4 regions of the Neisseria sp. HMSC065C04 genome follow, and region 1 is predicted to be linked to each of the others. Evidence: predicted binding sites of a transcription regulator. Region 1 holds the regulator's gene; each other region holds the start of a gene.
The links. Region 1 encodes FNR, which switches genes on or off when oxygen is low (the NO sensors DNR and NnrR bind a similar motif). Its sites were predicted from a motif close to TTGATNNNNATCAA; they were not measured.
Positions count from the first base shown of each region.

Region 2: a site for FNR is predicted at 1,689-1,702, ahead of HMPREF3022_RS05930 (universal stress protein). Genes of this name have one in related genera too.
Region 3: a site for FNR is predicted at 2,564-2,577, ahead of pflB (formate C-acetyltransferase). Genes of this name have one in related genera too.
Region 4: a site for FNR is predicted at 1,447-1,460, ahead of HMPREF3022_RS09055 (cytochrome-c peroxidase). Genes of this name have one in related genera too.

Region 1 covers NZ_KV820406.1:77,531-81,553, forward strand. Annotated here, with positions in the region: gene hemN (oxygen-independent coproporphyrinogen III oxidase) at 1-751, opposite strand, end outside; gene fnr (fumarate/nitrate reduction transcriptional regulator Fnr) at 914-1,648, shown strand; gene HMPREF3022_RS04205 (CysB family HTH-type transcriptional regulator) at 1,735-2,685, opposite strand; gene HMPREF3022_RS04210 (OmpA family protein) at 3,128-3,889, shown strand.
Region 2 covers NZ_KV820411.1:172,337-176,359, forward strand. Annotated here, with positions in the region: gene hemL (glutamate-1-semialdehyde 2,1-aminomutase) at 1-981, shown strand, start outside; gene HMPREF3022_RS05930 (universal stress protein) at 1,060-1,524, opposite strand; gene HMPREF3022_RS05935 (tRNA threonylcarbamoyladenosine dehydratase) at 1,711-2,487, shown strand; gene HMPREF3022_RS05940 (hypothetical protein) at 2,489-2,962, shown strand; gene HMPREF3022_RS05945 (hypothetical protein) at 3,013-3,474, shown strand; gene HMPREF3022_RS05950 (segregation and condensation protein A) at 3,567-4,023, shown strand, end outside.
Region 3 covers NZ_KV820381.1:227,533-231,555, reverse strand. Annotated here, with positions in the region: gene pflA (pyruvate formate lyase 1-activating protein) at 1-23, opposite strand, end outside; gene pflB (formate C-acetyltransferase) at 164-2,449, opposite strand; gene HMPREF3022_RS01145 (adenylosuccinate synthase) at 2,752-4,023, opposite strand, start outside.
Region 4 covers NZ_KV820422.1:20,873-24,895, reverse strand. Annotated here, with positions in the region: gene HMPREF3022_RS09060 (FKBP-type peptidyl-prolyl cis-trans isomerase) at 1-39, opposite strand, end outside; gene HMPREF3022_RS09055 (cytochrome-c peroxidase) at 179-1,354, opposite strand; gene efeU (iron uptake transporter permease EfeU) at 1,750-2,574, shown strand; gene efeO (iron uptake system protein EfeO) at 2,587-3,753, shown strand; gene efeB (iron uptake transporter deferrochelatase/peroxidase subunit) at 3,889-4,023, shown strand, end outside.

The DNA of each region.
Region 1 (4,023 bases):
CGGGATCGAGGGATAAGACCGTGTCAATGGTAGTTTTGATGCTTTCGGTGTTTTGGTGCGGCAGGCCGTAAATCAAATCGACGCTGACCGATTTAAATCCGGCTTCACGCGCGGCATCAATTACTTCTTTAGTTTCTTCATAACTTTGAATGCGGTTGACCGCTTCCTGCACTTTAGGGTCAAAGTCTTGAATGCCGACACTCATGCGGTTGAAACCGAGTTTGCCCAGTTTGAGGACGGTTTCGCGGCTGACTTTGCGCGGGTCGATTTCGATGGAGTATTCGCCGTTGGGGATGAGCTGGAAGTATTTTCGGATCATTTCGAAGACGCGTTCGAGTTGGTCGTCGCTTAGGAATGTCGGCGTGCCGCCGCCGAAGTGGAGTTGCGCAAGCTGGTGTCTTCCGCCCAAATGTGGTGCCAGCAATTCCATTTCTTTTTCCAGATACTGGATATAGGCATCGGCACGGCTTTTGTCTTTGGTAATGATTTTGTTGCAGCCGCAGTAATAGCAGATGGTATTGCAGAAGGGGATGTGGATGTAGAGCGAAAGGGGTTTGTTGAGCGCGCCCATGTTGCGCAGGCTTAAAGCTTGGATATATTCGGCTTCTTTAAAGCCTTCATGGAAGCGGTCGGCGGTCGGATAGGATGTATAACGTGGGCCGCTTGATGGCAAACTGGCAATCAATTCGCGGTCGAATTCCGGTAATTCATTGTTTGTGTTCGTGTTATTTGAGATAGGGATGATTTTCATGGTAGGGGCTTGTAGTATAAAGTAGGGAAATTAGGGAAAATTTTAGTCAAAATTTCGATAGTTTGGTAGAATGCCTCATAATGATATGCCGACTTTGACATGGGTCAATAGTTATTCGGCTTAATCAGGGATTGAGAGAACTAAGCAAATTAAAGGTGCGTTATGGCTACACACAATGCAACACATCAAATGAAAACCTTGTGTTCCACATGTTCTTTACGCGAGCTGTGTTTGCCTGTCGGACTGATGCCTAACGAATTTTCACAATTAGATGCGGTTATTCGTCAAAGCCGCCGTCTGAAAAAAGGCGAGTACTTATTTCGTGCCGGCGAGCCGTTTACCTCTTTATTTGCCATCCGTGCGGGCTTCTTTAAGACAACAGTCGCCAGCCAAGATGGACGAGATCAGGTAACCGGCTTTTTTATGTCGGGCGAGCTGATCGGTATGGACGGGATTTGTTCCCATATTCACAGCTGTGATGCTGTGGCTTTGGAAGACAGCGAGGTATGCGAGCTTCCGTTTACACATATTGAAGAACTTGGACAGGATATTCCCAGTCTTCGTTCTCACTTTTTCCGCTTAATGAGTCGCGAAATTGTTCGAGATCAGGGCGTTATGCTGCTTTTGGGCAATATGCGCGCTGAAGAGCGATTGGCAGCATTCTTGCTCAACCTGTCTCAGCGACTCTATTCACGAGGCTTCGCCGCCAATGATTTTATCTTGCGGATGTCGCGTGAGGAAATCGGCAGCTATTTGGGGCTGAAACTGGAAACAGTCAGCCGCACCTTGTCTAAATTTCATCATGAAGGCTTGATTTCGGTTGAACACAAGCACATCAAAATCTTAGATGCGACAACCTTGAAGAAAATGGTTTCCGGTTGTTCGCACGCTATCTGAATCTTAGGCCGTCTGAAATATTTCAGACGGCCTTTTTAACAAGAATTAAAGAATAATTGTTAAGTTACGCAAGTGATAGTCAGATATTAAATTGAAAAATCTTCCACAACCGGCGTGTACAGAATGCGGTCGACTACTTCTCTGGTCAGTTTCGGTGCAAACATCTGGATAAAGTCATACGCGTAACCGCGCAGGTAGGTATCCGAGCGTAAGGCTATCCAAGTGGGCGACGGTTCAAATAAGTGTGCCGCATCAATAAGCTGTAAATCTTGATCGACAACGGGATCGTACGCCATTTTAGCCATCAAACCAACGCCCAAGCCTAAGCGGACATACGTCTTCAACACATCTGTATCGGCAGCCGATAAGGCAACATCAGGTTGCTCAATATGCACTTTATTAAATGTACGCGCGATGCTGCTGCCGGAATTAAAAGCAAATTCGTAAGTAACCAGTGGAAAAGAAGCCAAATCTTCAAGGCTTAAAGGATTACGGCAGTCTAAAAGAGGGTGGTCATGCGGGACAATGACGGCATGGTTCCATTCATAGCAGGGTAGTTTGCCCAACTCGGGGTGATCGTCAATGCGTTCGGTAATAATTGCCAAATCCGCTTCGCCGCTGCTGACCATTTGCGCAATAGCAGAAGGGCTGCCTTGTTTGATGGTCAAATTGACTTTAGGGTAGTTTTTGACAAATTCCGCAACGATTTTGGGCAAAGCATAACGCGCCTGGGTATGCGTTGTCGCGATGGTCAGCGAGCCGCTGTCGTGATCGGTAAACTCGCTGCCGATATTTTTAATGTTTTGTACATCACGCAAAATTCGTTCCGAAATCTCTAACACGGCTTTGCCCGGTTGCGAAACGGAAACCACACGTTTGCCGCTGCGGATAAAAATTTGGATACCCAATTCTTCTTCAAGCAGGCGGATTTGTTTGGAAATGCCGGGCTGGGATGTGAAAAGTGCATCGGCGGCTTCAGAGACATTCAGATTGTGTCGGTAAACCTCAAGGGCATAACGTAATTGTTGCAGTTTCATGGTAGTAGTACCGGATACGTTGTTATTGTGGATTTTGTGCGACAAACGGCATGTAATTTAACATATTTTGCCCAGTTTTGCCTCGAGTTTTGAAAATGGTTGTTTTTAATGAAAATATCTTTTAATGATATGAAAACAGGAAATTCAGGAAAGAAGAGGGAAAGGGGTTTTGTTGTTTTTGTACAACTTTAGGTAGGTGAATTGTCTAATTTTGCCCTAAATTAATGACACAAGATTGATTTTTCGGCATGATTAACTACTAGGAAGCAGGCACTTCATGATTGTTTGAAGGCATCGAGTATTGACAGTTTGCCTTGCGCTTCTTTATAGTGCAACCTGATATATCCGATTTGCCGCTGTTTTGATACTGCGGCCTGTATATTGGTACTTTGCAGCGGTTGCTTTCCTAGTCCGCCGCATAACAATTTGATGAGGGAATAAAATGACCAAACAGCTGAAATTAAGCGCATTGTTCGTTGCCTTGGTTGCCTCTGGCACCGCAATGGCCAGCGAAGCGCATACCAAACACGGTTACACCGTAAGCAGCCAATCTCAAGAAATCGTCCGTAACAACTACGGCGAATGCTGGAAAAACAGCTACTTCGACAAAGCTACCCAAGGCCGTGTTGAATGTGGTGACCGCGAAGCAGTTGCTCCTGTACAACAAGATCCTGAGTATGTTGATGAAACTGTTTCCCTGTCTTCTAAAACTCTGTTCGGCTTCGACAAAGACAACCTCCGTCCTGAAGCTCAAGAGAACCTGAACGCTTTGGCTCAACGCCTGAGCAACGAAAGCGTACAAACCGTACGTGTTGAAGGTCATACCGACTTCATGGGTTCTGAACAATACAACCAAGCTCTGTCTGAGCGTCGTGCCAACGTGGTTGCTAACTACTTGGTAGGCCGTGGTGTTGCTTCTAGCAAAATCTCTGCAGTAGGTCTGGGCGAATCTCAAGCTCAAATGACTGCTACTTGTGAAGCTGAAGTTGCTAAACTGGGCAAAAAAGTTTCTAAAGCTAAGAAACGTGCTGCTCTTATCGCTTGTATCGAACCTGACCGTCGCGTTGATGTTAAAATCCGCAGCGTTGTTACTCGTCAAGTTGCTCCAGGTCAAACTATCGAAGGTCAAGGCGAATTGCCTGCTACTGATGAAGGTTGGATCCCAGCTCCTTACAATGGCGTTCACGGTTACGCTAAACCTTAATCGGTTTGTGAAAAATGCCCTGCGATATGCAGGGCATTTTTTTATGGCTTGTATTTGAGTAATCAAGATAATTCGTGATTTCAAAATAAGAAGGGCCGTCTGAAAGACTTATTTTCAGACGGTCTTTTATTAAG
Region 2 (4,023 bases), on a different contig from region 1:
ATCATGCCGTCCGTCGAGCAGCTGCGCCTTGTCAGCTCCGGTACGGAAGCAACGATGACCGCCATCCGTCTGGCACGCGGTTTTACCGGACGCGACAAAATCATCAAGTTTGAAGGCTGCTACCACGGCCATTCCGACAGCCTGTTGGTGAAAGCAGGCAGCGGCCTGTTGACGTTTGGCAATCCTTCTTCTGCCGGTGTGCCTGCCGACTTTACCAAACACACTTTGGTACTCGAATATAACAATATCGCCCAATTGGAAGAAGCCTTTGCCCAAAGCGGCAATAACATTGCCTGTGTGATTTTGGAGCCTTTTGTCGGCAATATGAATCTGGTTAGGCCGTCTGAAGCCTTTGTCAAAGCCTTGCGCGAATTGACTGAAAAACACGGTACCGTGTTGATTTACGACGAAGTGATGACCGGCTTCCGTGTGGCGCTGGGCGGTGCGCAATCTTTGCACGGCATCAAACCTGATTTGACCACCATGGGCAAAGTGATCGGCGGCGGTATGCCTTTGGCGGCGTTTGGCGGCCGTAAAGACATTATGGAATATATTTCCCCGTTGGGCGGCGTGTATCAGGCAGGTACATTGTCCGGCAATCCGATTGCGGTTGCGGCCGGTTTGAAAACGCTGGAAATCATTCAGCGTGAAGGCTTCTATGAAAACCTGACTGCCTTGACCCAACGCCTCGCCAACGGTATTGCCGACGCGGCTAAAGCGCATGGCGTTGAATTTACGGCGGACAGCGTGGGCGGCATGTTTGGTTTGTATTTTGCCAGCCACACGCCGCAAAACTACGCCGACATGGCGCGTTCCAATATCGACGGTTTCAAACATTTCTTCCACGGTATGCTCGACCGCAATGTCGCATTCGGCCCGTCAGCTTACGAAGCCGGTTTTGTTTCCGCCGCGCATACGCCTGAGCTGATTGACGAAACCATTGCTGTGGCACACGAAGTGTTCAAAGAAATGGCAAAATAAAAGCTGAAGCTGTCATGTGAAAAAAGGCCGTCTGAAAAATATTCAGACGGCCTTTCGCTATTTTAAATAAACGCTTGATTATGCTTCTTCAGCTTTGCTACGGATAATCAGCAGAGGCAGGTGGCTTTGACGCATTACGGTCTCGGCGAAGCTGCCCATCAGCAGGTGCATCAGGCCGGTGCGGCCGTGTGTGCCGAGTACCAACAGGTCTGCGCCGTTGTTGTCGGCATAGTCAACCAAGTCTTGCGCCATTTCGCGCGCGCCTTTGTTGGCAACCAACAGGTGTTTCACGATGTTTTCAACGCCGCTTTCACGCGCTGTTTTTTCTGCGAAATCCAAAACTTCGTTACCTTGAGCCACTGCGGCGGCTTCGTAGCTTTCGTGTTGCAGGAATTCAGGAGCCAAAGCCATGTATTCGGCAGGGTTGGCAACGTGAACCAAAGTCAGTTGGGCTTTGTTGAGGCTTGCCAGTTCGGCGGCGTGTTTCAATGCATTGAGGGAAGTCTCGCTACCGTCAACGGCTACAACCAGATGTTTGTACATATTTATTCTCCTTTTGCGCCGAGTAGCGGCACTTTCGTTTAATATGAAATCAGAACTTGTCTGAATGTGAAACGATTATAAACTCTTTCGGGCGGGTACAACAGCCCATCTGCTTTCAAGTATAATGTCAGTCCGATTCGCCTGTGGCGTTTTTCATTAATTTATTGATATATCACAAGGTTACTTATGCAGGACGCCGCTTTTCTTTCTTCGCGCCGCTTTGGCGGCATTGCCAGACTTTACGGAGACGAAGCGCTGGTGCGCTTTTCGCGTGCGCATGTGTGCGTGGTCGGCGTCGGCGGCGTCGGTTCGTGGGCGGTGGAGGCTTTGGCTCGGAGCGGTATCGGTCGTTTAACGCTGATTGATTTGGACAACGTGGCCGAGTCCAATGTCAACCGCCAGTTGCACGCTTTGACCGATGATTTCGGTAAGGCAAAAGTTACTGCTTTGCGCGAACGCATTGCCCAAATCAATCCGCAATGCGAAGTGACGGAAATCGAAGATTTTGTTACCGAAGACAATCTGGACGAGCTTTTCAGACGGCCTTTTGACTTCGTCATCGACGCCATCGACCAAATCCGTGTCAAAGCGGCGATGGCGGCGTATTTCGTGCAACATAAACAACCGTTTATTATCAGCGGTGGCGCGGGCGGACAGAAAAATCCGGCTTTAATCCAAACTGCCGATTTAAGCCGCGTCACCCACGATCCGCTGCTTTCCAACTTGCGCTACACCTTGCGCAAACGCTACGGCTTCAGCCGCGATACCAAAGAAAAAATGCGCGTGCCTTGCGTTTATTCAACCGAGAATATTACGCCGCCGCAATCCGGCGAAGCGTGTTCGACCGATGCCGCGCCGCAAGGTTTGTCCTGCGCGGGCTATGGGGCGAGTATGCTGGTGACGGCTTCGTTTGGATTGTATTGTGCGCAGGCGGCGGTGGAGCATATCGCGGGGTGGAAGTGAGATGAATCGATTTTTTAAAGCCTACTTTATCAGTAGCCTGATTTATGCGGTTGTCTTCGGTTTGTTGATGTACGGTGTCGGTTTGCTGCTTACAGGATTCGAATGTTTTGATATTGACGCTGAAAATGAACAGCGTCTACAGTATTGTTCACGAGCTCATGAAATGTCGGCTTTTGAGAAAACGTCTTTGAAGTTTTTCTTCTTTCCGTTTTTATCTGTAATGTCATTGTCCCTACTCAATGCCGGCATTATGAAGTGGACCAAACGCTGTACAACTTTGACGACTCTTGCCTTGCCTATCATCGAATGGTGGATTGTTTGGTTTGTTTTATTACTGTGGGAGTGGAGTAGTCTGGATAGTAGTTGGACGGCAATAACGGGAGTTATTTTTTTTGGATTGCCTGTTTATGGCATGGCAGCAGTTCAAGCCCTGAATGTGTTGGACTCTTCTGCAAATGCCAATCAGAAAATTTGATGTGGGTTTAAGCCTTTTGAAATTTATTTTTTCAGACGACCTTTTTGCTTATGAACCGATTTTTTAAAGCCTACTTTATCGCCAGCCTGATTTATGCGGTATGGTTCGGTGTGTTGATGTATGCCGTCGATCCGATGTTTCTCGATGTGATGGAATGCAATACGTTGCCCAGCGATTATTTATGTGTGCAAAGCGGTTATAACCGCCCATTCACCACTTTTCTTTATCCGTTTCTGTCCGTCATGATATTCAGCCTTTTACACGCCGGTATCATGAAATGGCGCAAACGCCGTTCGGTTAAAATGATTTGGCTTTTGATCGGCTGCGAAAGTTTGCTGTTGTTGGCTTTGATGGTGGCGATGCTTGCGAGGGATGGTTTTGTGTTTTCCCGCGATATTGGCTCGGTACTGACGGGTACGGTTTTCGCCAGCCTGCCGCTGTTGGGTATGGCCTTGGCCCAGACCTTTGCCGTCGCCATTGTTTCTTTGCAAATCAATCGTAAAAAACGCTGATTTTTATATTAAAAACGGCTTGTCCTCGTTTCAGACGGCCTTTTATTGATGAAACTTCTTACTAAACTTAAAAAGAAAAAGACCCTTTAACCATGCCTTCAGAACACCTTATTTCTTCCACTGCCGCAACGCCGTCTGAACATACCGTTGCGTGGGTGTTCGGTCAGCCTGTCACCGATGTGCCGCAGGATTTGTTTATTCCGCCTGATGCGTTGAAGGTGGTATTGAGCAGCTTCCAAGGGCCGTTGGATTTGCTGCTGTACCTTATCCGCAAGCAAAATATCGATGTCCTCGATATTCCGATGGTGAAGATTACCGAGCAGTATCTGCACTATATTGCCCAAATGGAAGCGTATCAGTTTGACTTGGCAGCGGAATACTTGCTGATGGCGGCGATGCTGATTGAAATTAAATCGCGCCTGCTGTTGCCGCGTCCTGAAGAAGTTGAGGATGAAGAGGCGGATCCGCGTGCTGAGTTGGTGCGCCGTCTGTTGGCCTACGAACAGATGAAACTGGCGGCTCAGGGCTTGGATGCGTTGCCGCGTGCCG
Region 3 (4,023 bases), on a different contig from region 1:
GTAATGGCAAAAGTCGTGGACATAGTGTTCGGCTCAAAAAATGTTTTTGCTTATATGGATTGTACGATAATAAAGGCCGTCTGAACATTTCAGACGGCCTCGGAGCTTTGTTTCAAAACAAACCAAATGCAAATTTGGCTTCTGGTTTGTTTCGCCACCAAGATTACATGGTTTCTGTGAATGTACGGGTAATCACGTCAAGCTGTTGTTCGCGGGTCAACGAGTTGAAGCGAACCGCATAACCGGACACACGAATGGTCAACTGAGGATATTTCTCCGGATTGTGCATTGCATCTTCCAAAGTCTCGCGATTCAATACGTTGACGTTCAAGTGTTGGCCGCCTTCCAAAATACCGTCTTCATGGTGGAAATAACCGTCCATCAAACCGGCAAGGTTGCGTTCGCGAGAATGCTCGTCTTTACCCAACGCGCCAGGAATAATGGAGAAGGTATAAGAAATACCGTCTTTGGCAAACTCAAATGGCAGTTTGGCTACGGAAGTCAATGAAGCGACTGCACCGTTGACGTCACGGCCGTGCATTGGGTTTGCACCCGGACCAAACGGAGCGCCTGCACGGCGGCCGTCTGGAGTATTACCGGTTTTCTTACCGTAAACAACGTTGGAGGTAATAGTCAGTACGGACTGAGTCGGAGTGGCGTTGCGGTAAGTTTTGTGGGTTGCCACTTTTTTCATGAAGCGTTCAACCAAATCGCAGGCGATATCGTCAACGCGGTCGTCGTTGTTACCAAATTGTGGGTATTCGCCTTCGATTTCGAAGTCAACGGCAATGCCATTTTCGTCACGAATCGGTTTCACTTTGGCGTACTTAATGGCGGACAATGAGTCGGCAGCCACAGACAAACCGGCGATACCGCATGCCATCGTACGTTTCACATCACGGTCATGCAATGCCATCAATGCAGCTTCGTAGCTGTATTTGTCGTGCATGTAGTGAATAATGTTCAGCGCGGTAACGTATTGGGTTGCCAACCAATCCATGAATTTGTCCATGCGCTCAAAGACAGTGTCGTAGTCCAAAACTTCGTCCATAATCGGCTCGGTTTTCGGACCAACTTGCTCTTTAGATTTCTCGTCCACGCCGCCATTGATTGCGTACAGCAGAGTTTTAGCCAAGTTGGCGCGTGCGCCGAAGAACTGCATTTGTTTGCCGACCACCATCGGGCTGACGCAGCAGGCAATGGCGTAGTCGTCGCTATTGAAGTCAGGGCGCATCAAATCGTCGTTTTCGTATTGGATGGACGAAGTATCGATGGATACTTTGGCGCAGAATTCTTTAAAGCCTTGCGGCAGTTGTTCTGACCACAATACAGTGATGTTTGGCTCAGGAGACGGACCCATGTTGTACAGGGTATGCAGCACGCGGAAGTTGGTGCGCGTTACCAAGGTACGGCCATCCAAGCCCATACCGCCGATGGATTCGGTTGCCCAAATCGGGTCGCCGGAGAAGAGTTGGTCGTATTCGGGCGTACGCAGGAAACGGACCATACGCAGTTTCATTACCAAGTGGTCGATAAATTCTTGCGCTTGGGTTTCGGTAATCACACCGTTTTTCAGGTCGCGTTCAATGTAAATATCTAAGAATGAAGACACACGGCCGAAGGACATCGCTGCGCCGTTTTGAGATTTAACGGCGGCAAGGTAGGCAAAGTAAGTCCATTGGATGGCTTCTTGTGCATTTTTTGCAGGGCCGGAAATGTCGTAGCCGTAAGAAGCCGCCATTTCTTTCATTTGACCCAAGGCTTTGTATTGTTCGTTGATTTCTTCACGACGGCGGATCACTTCTTCCAAGTCCACACCGTTTTCCAAATCGGCTTGCAGTGAATTGAACTGGTTGAGTTTGTCTTTCATCAAGAAATCGATACCGTACAATGCAACACGACGGTAGTCACCGATAATACGGCCACGGCCATAAGCATCCGGCAGACCGGTAATCACGCCTGATTTGCGGCAGCGGCGGATGTCGGGCGTATAAACGTCAAATACGCCTTGGTTGTGGGTTTTGCGGTATTTGGTGAAAATTTCGCTGACTTCGGGATTCAATTCAACGTTGTACACTTTGCACGCGTCTTGCACCATTTTCAAACCGCCAAACGGCATGATAGAGCGTTTCAAAGGCTCGTCTGTTTGCAGGCCGACGATGGTTTCCAAATTTTTGTCGATATAGCCTGGAGCATGGCTGGTAATACCGGAGACGATTTGCGCATCGATTTTATACGGTTCGTGCGTACGGTTTTCAACCTTGATGCCTTCCATCACTTCCGCCCACAGCTTGGTTGTGGCTTCGGTTGCTGGTGCCAAGAAAGAGGCATCGCCTTCATAAGGCGTGTAGTTTTTTTGAATAAAATCGCGGACATCTACGTTGGTTTCCCAGTTGCCACCGACAAAACCTTCCCAAGCGGCTGGACGTTGCTGAACATCATTTGACATATCAAGCTCCTAATTTTATTGAAAATATAGACTGTAAATTTTCTGAAAGGATAACATCAATACCCATTTATTTATAGGGGTTTTTATGAAATAAAATTACAGATTTGGTTTTTCTTGATTTACGTCAATGAGAATAATTGTTACTTGGCACTACATCTCACTTTCCAAACATTCGTACTTAAAAACAGCGTAAAATACAAAATTCAGCCCTGAAGACAGATGTCCTTCAGGGCTGAATTTTTATTGTATTTCATATAAAAGTCCGTCTGAAAATTCAGACGGACTTTTATTCACTTAATCAATTAAGCAAACGGATGATGCAAAACAATGGTTTCTTCACGGTCAGGACCGGTTGAAACAATAGCCACATGCGCACCGCACACTTCTTCAATACGTTTCAGATAAGCTTTAGCGTTTTCAGGCAGCTTGTCGTACTCTTTCACACCGAAAGTCGACTCGCTCCAACCCGGCATGGTTTCGTAAATCGGTTTGCAGGTTTCTACCGCATCGGAGCCGCAAGGCAGAATGTCGGTTTTGCTGCCATCAGGCAATTCATAACCTACACAGATATTGATGTTTTCAATACTATCCATCACGTCCAGCTTGGTAATGCACATGCCGGAAATGCCGTTAACTTGAATAGAGCGTTTCAGAGCAGCTGCGTCAAACCAGCCACAACGACGCGCACGACCGGTTACAGAACCGAACTCATGGCCGCGCTCTGCCAAACCTGCGCCCACTTCGTCAAACAATTCAGTCGGGAATGGGCCGGAACCCACACGGGTGGTATAGGCTTTAACGATACCCAAAACGTAATCCAGCATTTGCGGACCTACGCCTGCACCGGCAGAAGCGGCACCAGCCAAACAGTTGGAGGAAGTTACAAACGGATAAGTACCGTAGTCGATATCCAACAACGTACCTTGCGCACCTTCAAACAATAGGCTTTCGCCTTTGCGGTTTTTCTCGTTCAACACACGGGAAACATCGGTAATCATCGGCGTAATGCGCGGCGCAACTTTTTCAATGACCGCCATCACGTCTTCAACTTTTACCGGCTCGGCATTGTGCAGGTGTTGCAACTGAACATTGTAATAAGCCAAAACGGCTTCCAGTTTTTCAACCAGTTTTTCAGGGTGCAACAAGTCCACCACGCGAATCGCACGACGGGCAACTTTATCTTCATAGGCTGGGCCGATGCCGCGACCGGTTGTACCAATTTTACTTTTACCGCGGGAAGCTTCGCGTGCTTGGTCAAGCGCAATGTGGTAAGGCAGAATCAATGGGCAGGTCGGCGCAATTTTTAGACGGCCTTCGACGTTTTTCACACCGGCAGCGTTCAATTCGTCGATTTCACCCAACAATGCTTCAGGAGAAACGACGACACCTGAGCCGATAAAGCAGTCCAAAGTCTCATGCAAAATGCCGCTTGGAATCAGGCGCAAAATGGTTTTTTTGCCACCGACGACCAAAGTATGGCCGGCATTATGGCCGCCTTGGAAACGTACAACACCGCTGGTTTCTTCCGCCAGCCAGTCAACAATCTTACCTTTGCCTTCATCACCCCATTGGGC
Region 4 (4,023 bases), on a different contig from region 1:
GTGGCCTTCTTGCAAGTCTTCAATAATCAGGCTCATGATGTTCCTTTCGGATGTATGGTGAAAATCGGCTCAAGATTACCATATTGTGTGGAATCGTGAAACAAATGCGCCCATATGGCCGGCAACAAAAAGGCCGTCTGAAACGGATTTTCAGACGGCCTTTGTTTTGTGCTAAACCTTATTTGTTGTCAGGTTGGGATTTGACATCGTGGGAGATGGGCAGCTCAGGCATGGTTCGGGCAGACTCCGGAACATTGCCGGAGAGGGCTTTCAAGAAGGCAACGATGTTTTCAGTGTCTTCCGGAGCCAGGGTTTTACCCAATTGCGCTTTCGCCATGATGTTGACGGCTTTATCCAGTTCCCAAACGCTGCCGTTGTGGAAGTATGGGTAGGTGCGCTCAACGTTTCTCAAGCCGGGAACGCGGAAGAAGAATTCGTCTTCGGCTTTTTTGGTTACGTCCGCACGGCCTTTGTCGTGTTTAGGATCGTCGATGTGTTTCCAGTAAGGACCGTCCACCAAACCGAATTTTTGGAACATGGTACCGCCCAAGTTGACACCACTGTGGCAGGACATACAGCCGTTGTCCATAAATGCGCGTACGCCTTTGCGTTCTTGTTCGCTCAGGGCCGATACGTTGCCTTTGAGGTAGTCGTCCCAACGGGTCGGGGTCAGCAGGGTGCGTTCAAATGCGCCCAATGCGGCGGTGATGTTTTTGAAGGAAACCGCGCCGTCTTCAGGGAATGCGGCTTTGAATTTCTCTTGGTATTCGGGAATGCCGGCGATTTTGGCGGCGGCATCGGCTTCGGTCGCGTTGGCCATTTCAACCGGGTTGAGCAATGGGCCGCCGGCTTGTTCTTCCACATCGGCGGCACGGCCATCCCAGAATTGGCTGCCCAACAAGGCGGCATTCAGGGCAGTCGGGGGGTTACGGGCGCCGAATTGGCTTTTGTGGCCCGCGCTGGTCGGCATGTTGTCCACGCCGGCCGTTGCCAAGTTGTGGCAGGAGTTACAGCTGACAGTGTTGCCTTTGGACAGGCGGGTTTCGTACCAAAGTTGTTGGCCGAGTTTGACCTGCTCTTCGGTAAACGGACGGATTTTTTGCATTTCGGCCGCATCAGGCAAAGGTTTGAACACGGCTTGCGCGCGTTCCAACAGGGCTTTGTCTTCGGCAGAAACATCGGCGGAATTTTGAGGGGCTGAAACGGCGGCGGTGCTTGCGACAGCATCGGCAGTGCTCGCGGCAGAAGCCGCTTGAGGGGTTTCGGTTGTTTGAGCCGTTTTCTCGCCGCAGGCGGTCAGCGCGGCAGAAACGGCCAAAGCCAAAGCGATTTGGTGGAGTTTTAAACGTGGCATAGGAGGGTTTCTTTGTTATGCGTTTGTTATGTCATGGATTGCTGATTGCACCAGCAATATGCCAACTATAAAAGATAAGGCGGTTTTAATTTTTGTTGTAAATCAACCTTTTAAATTTGATAAATTCTGAAAATATCACTGATAGGGAAATTTATACTATGGAACTTTTTTATTATTTATTTACAATTGCTTAGATAAATTAAGGCCGTCTGAAAAAATAAAATTCAGACGGCCTTATTCAGACGGCCTTTTAGTTTTTATTGATTACGTCCGTTATTTTATTTTAAAAAATCTTAATAAATATGGGGTTATTAAAAAATAAAAATAATTTGCGTTATTAAGCATAAAGCGTTATAAATGCGTTAACAAATGAACATTTCACTTTAGAGTTTTTTATGCTGATTGCTTTATTGATTATGCTGCGCGAGGGCATCGAAGCCGCCCTGATCGTCGGCATTGTTGCCAGTTTTTTGAAACAGTCGGGACACAGCGAGCTGATGCCGAAGGTTTGGCTGGGCGTGTTTTTGGCTTCGGTCATGTGTTTGGGTATTGGTTACGGCATTCATTCCGCTACCGGCGAGATTCCGCAAAAAGAACAGGAATTGGTGGTCGGCGCCATCGGCCTGGTGGCTGTGGCGATGCTGACGTACATGATTTTGTGGATGAAGAAGGCCGCGCGTTCGATGAAACAGCATCTTCAGGATTCTGTTCAGTCGGCCTTAAACCGCGGCAGCGGCCAGGGTTGGGCCTTGGTCGGCATGGCGTTTTTGGCTGTGGCGCGCGAAGGTTTGGAGAGTGTGTTTTTCCTGCTGGCCGTGTTCCAGCAAAGCCCGACGTGGTCTATGCCGATAGGCGCGGTATTGGGGCTGTTGGTGGCGGTTGTCATCGGTACGCTGATTTATCAGGGCGGTATGCGCCTGAACTTGGCGAAGTTTTTCCGTTGGACGGGCGCGTTTTTGATTGTGGTGGCGGCCGGTCTGCTGGCCGGTTCGTTTCGCGCGCTGCATGAGGCCGGCGTATGGAATGTGATGCAGGATATTGCTTTCGATACATCGAAATATTTGCATGAAGACAGCCCTTTAGGCGTGCTGCTCGGCGGTTTCTTCGGCTATACCGACCACCCGACCGAAGGCGAAGTCCTGATTTGGCTGCTGTATCTGGTTCCCGTCATGATTTGGTTTTTGCGCGGCAGTGCGCCGGCAAAAACGTTAACTAAATAAAAAGGAATGAAAATGAAAAAATTCAATCTAACTGCTTTGTCCGTAATGTTGGCTCTGGGTTTGACCGCGTGTCAGCCGCCTGAAGCCGAAAAAGCCGCGCCTGCCGCTTCAGGCGCATCCGCTGCCGCCAATGCCGACGGTTCGGTCAATATCGGTGTGAACGATACTGCCTGCGAACCGATGGAATTGACCGTCCCCAGCGGCCAAGTCGTGTTCAACATTAAAAACGACAGCGGCCGCAAGCTGGAATGGGAAATCCTGAAAGGCGTGATGGTGGTGGACGAGCGTGAAAACATCGCCCCGGGTTTATCCGACAAAATGACCGTTACCCTACTGCCGGGCGAATACGAAATGACTTGCGGCCTGTTGACAAATCCGCGCGGTAAGCTGATTGTTACCGACAGCGGCTTCAAAGACACTGCCAACGAAGCGGATTTGGAAAAACTGTCCCAACCGCTCGCCGACTATAAAGCTTACGTTCAAGGCGAGGTTAAAGAGCTGGTGGCGAAAACCAAAACCTTTACCGAAGCCGTTAAAGCCGGCGACATTGAAAAGGCCAAATCCCTGTTTGCCGCCACCCGCGTCCATTACGAACGTATCGAACCGATTGCCGAGCTTTTCAGCGAACTCGACCCCGTCATCGATGCGCGTGAAGACGACTTCAAAGACGGTGCGAAAGATGCCGGGTTTACAGGCTTCCACCGTATCGAACACGCCCTTTGGGTAGAAAAAGACGTATCCGGCGTGAAGGAAATTGCAGCGAAACTGATGACCGATGTTGAAGCCCTGCAAAAAGAAATCGACGCATTGGCATTCCCTCCAGGCAAAGTGGTCGGCGGCGCGTCCGAACTGATTGAAGAAGTGGCCGGCAGCAAAATCAGCGGCGAAGAAGACCGTTACAGCCATACCGACTTGAGCGACTTCCAAGCCAATGTGGAAGGCTCCAAAAAAATCGTTGATTTGTTCCGTCCGCTGATCGAAGCCAAAGACAAAGCGTTGTTGGAAAAAACCGATGCCAACTTCAAACAGGTTGAAGACATTTTGGCGAAATACAAAAAACAAGACGGCTTCGAGCTGTACGACAAACTGAGCGAAGAAGACCGCAAAGCCCTGCAGGCGCCGATTAATGCCTTGGCAGAAGATTTGGCCAAACTGCGCGGCATTTTGGGTTTGAAATAAGATAACGCGTTTTCAGACGGCCTTTGGATATTGAAAGGCCGTCTGAATCTTATTGTCGTCCACACAAAATATGCTTGAAAACCAACCTTACTTCACACGATTGCAATCTTTCCGTTCCCTGCCAAGGAGCAGACCATGAGCCAAAACAAACAACCGGCACAACCCGAAAAACGAACCCTTTTCAAAACTGCCCTTGCCGCCGGTGCCATCGGCGTTGCCGGTTATTTTGCCGGTAAAAAACAAGGCGAAGCCGCCGCCGAGACCCAAAAC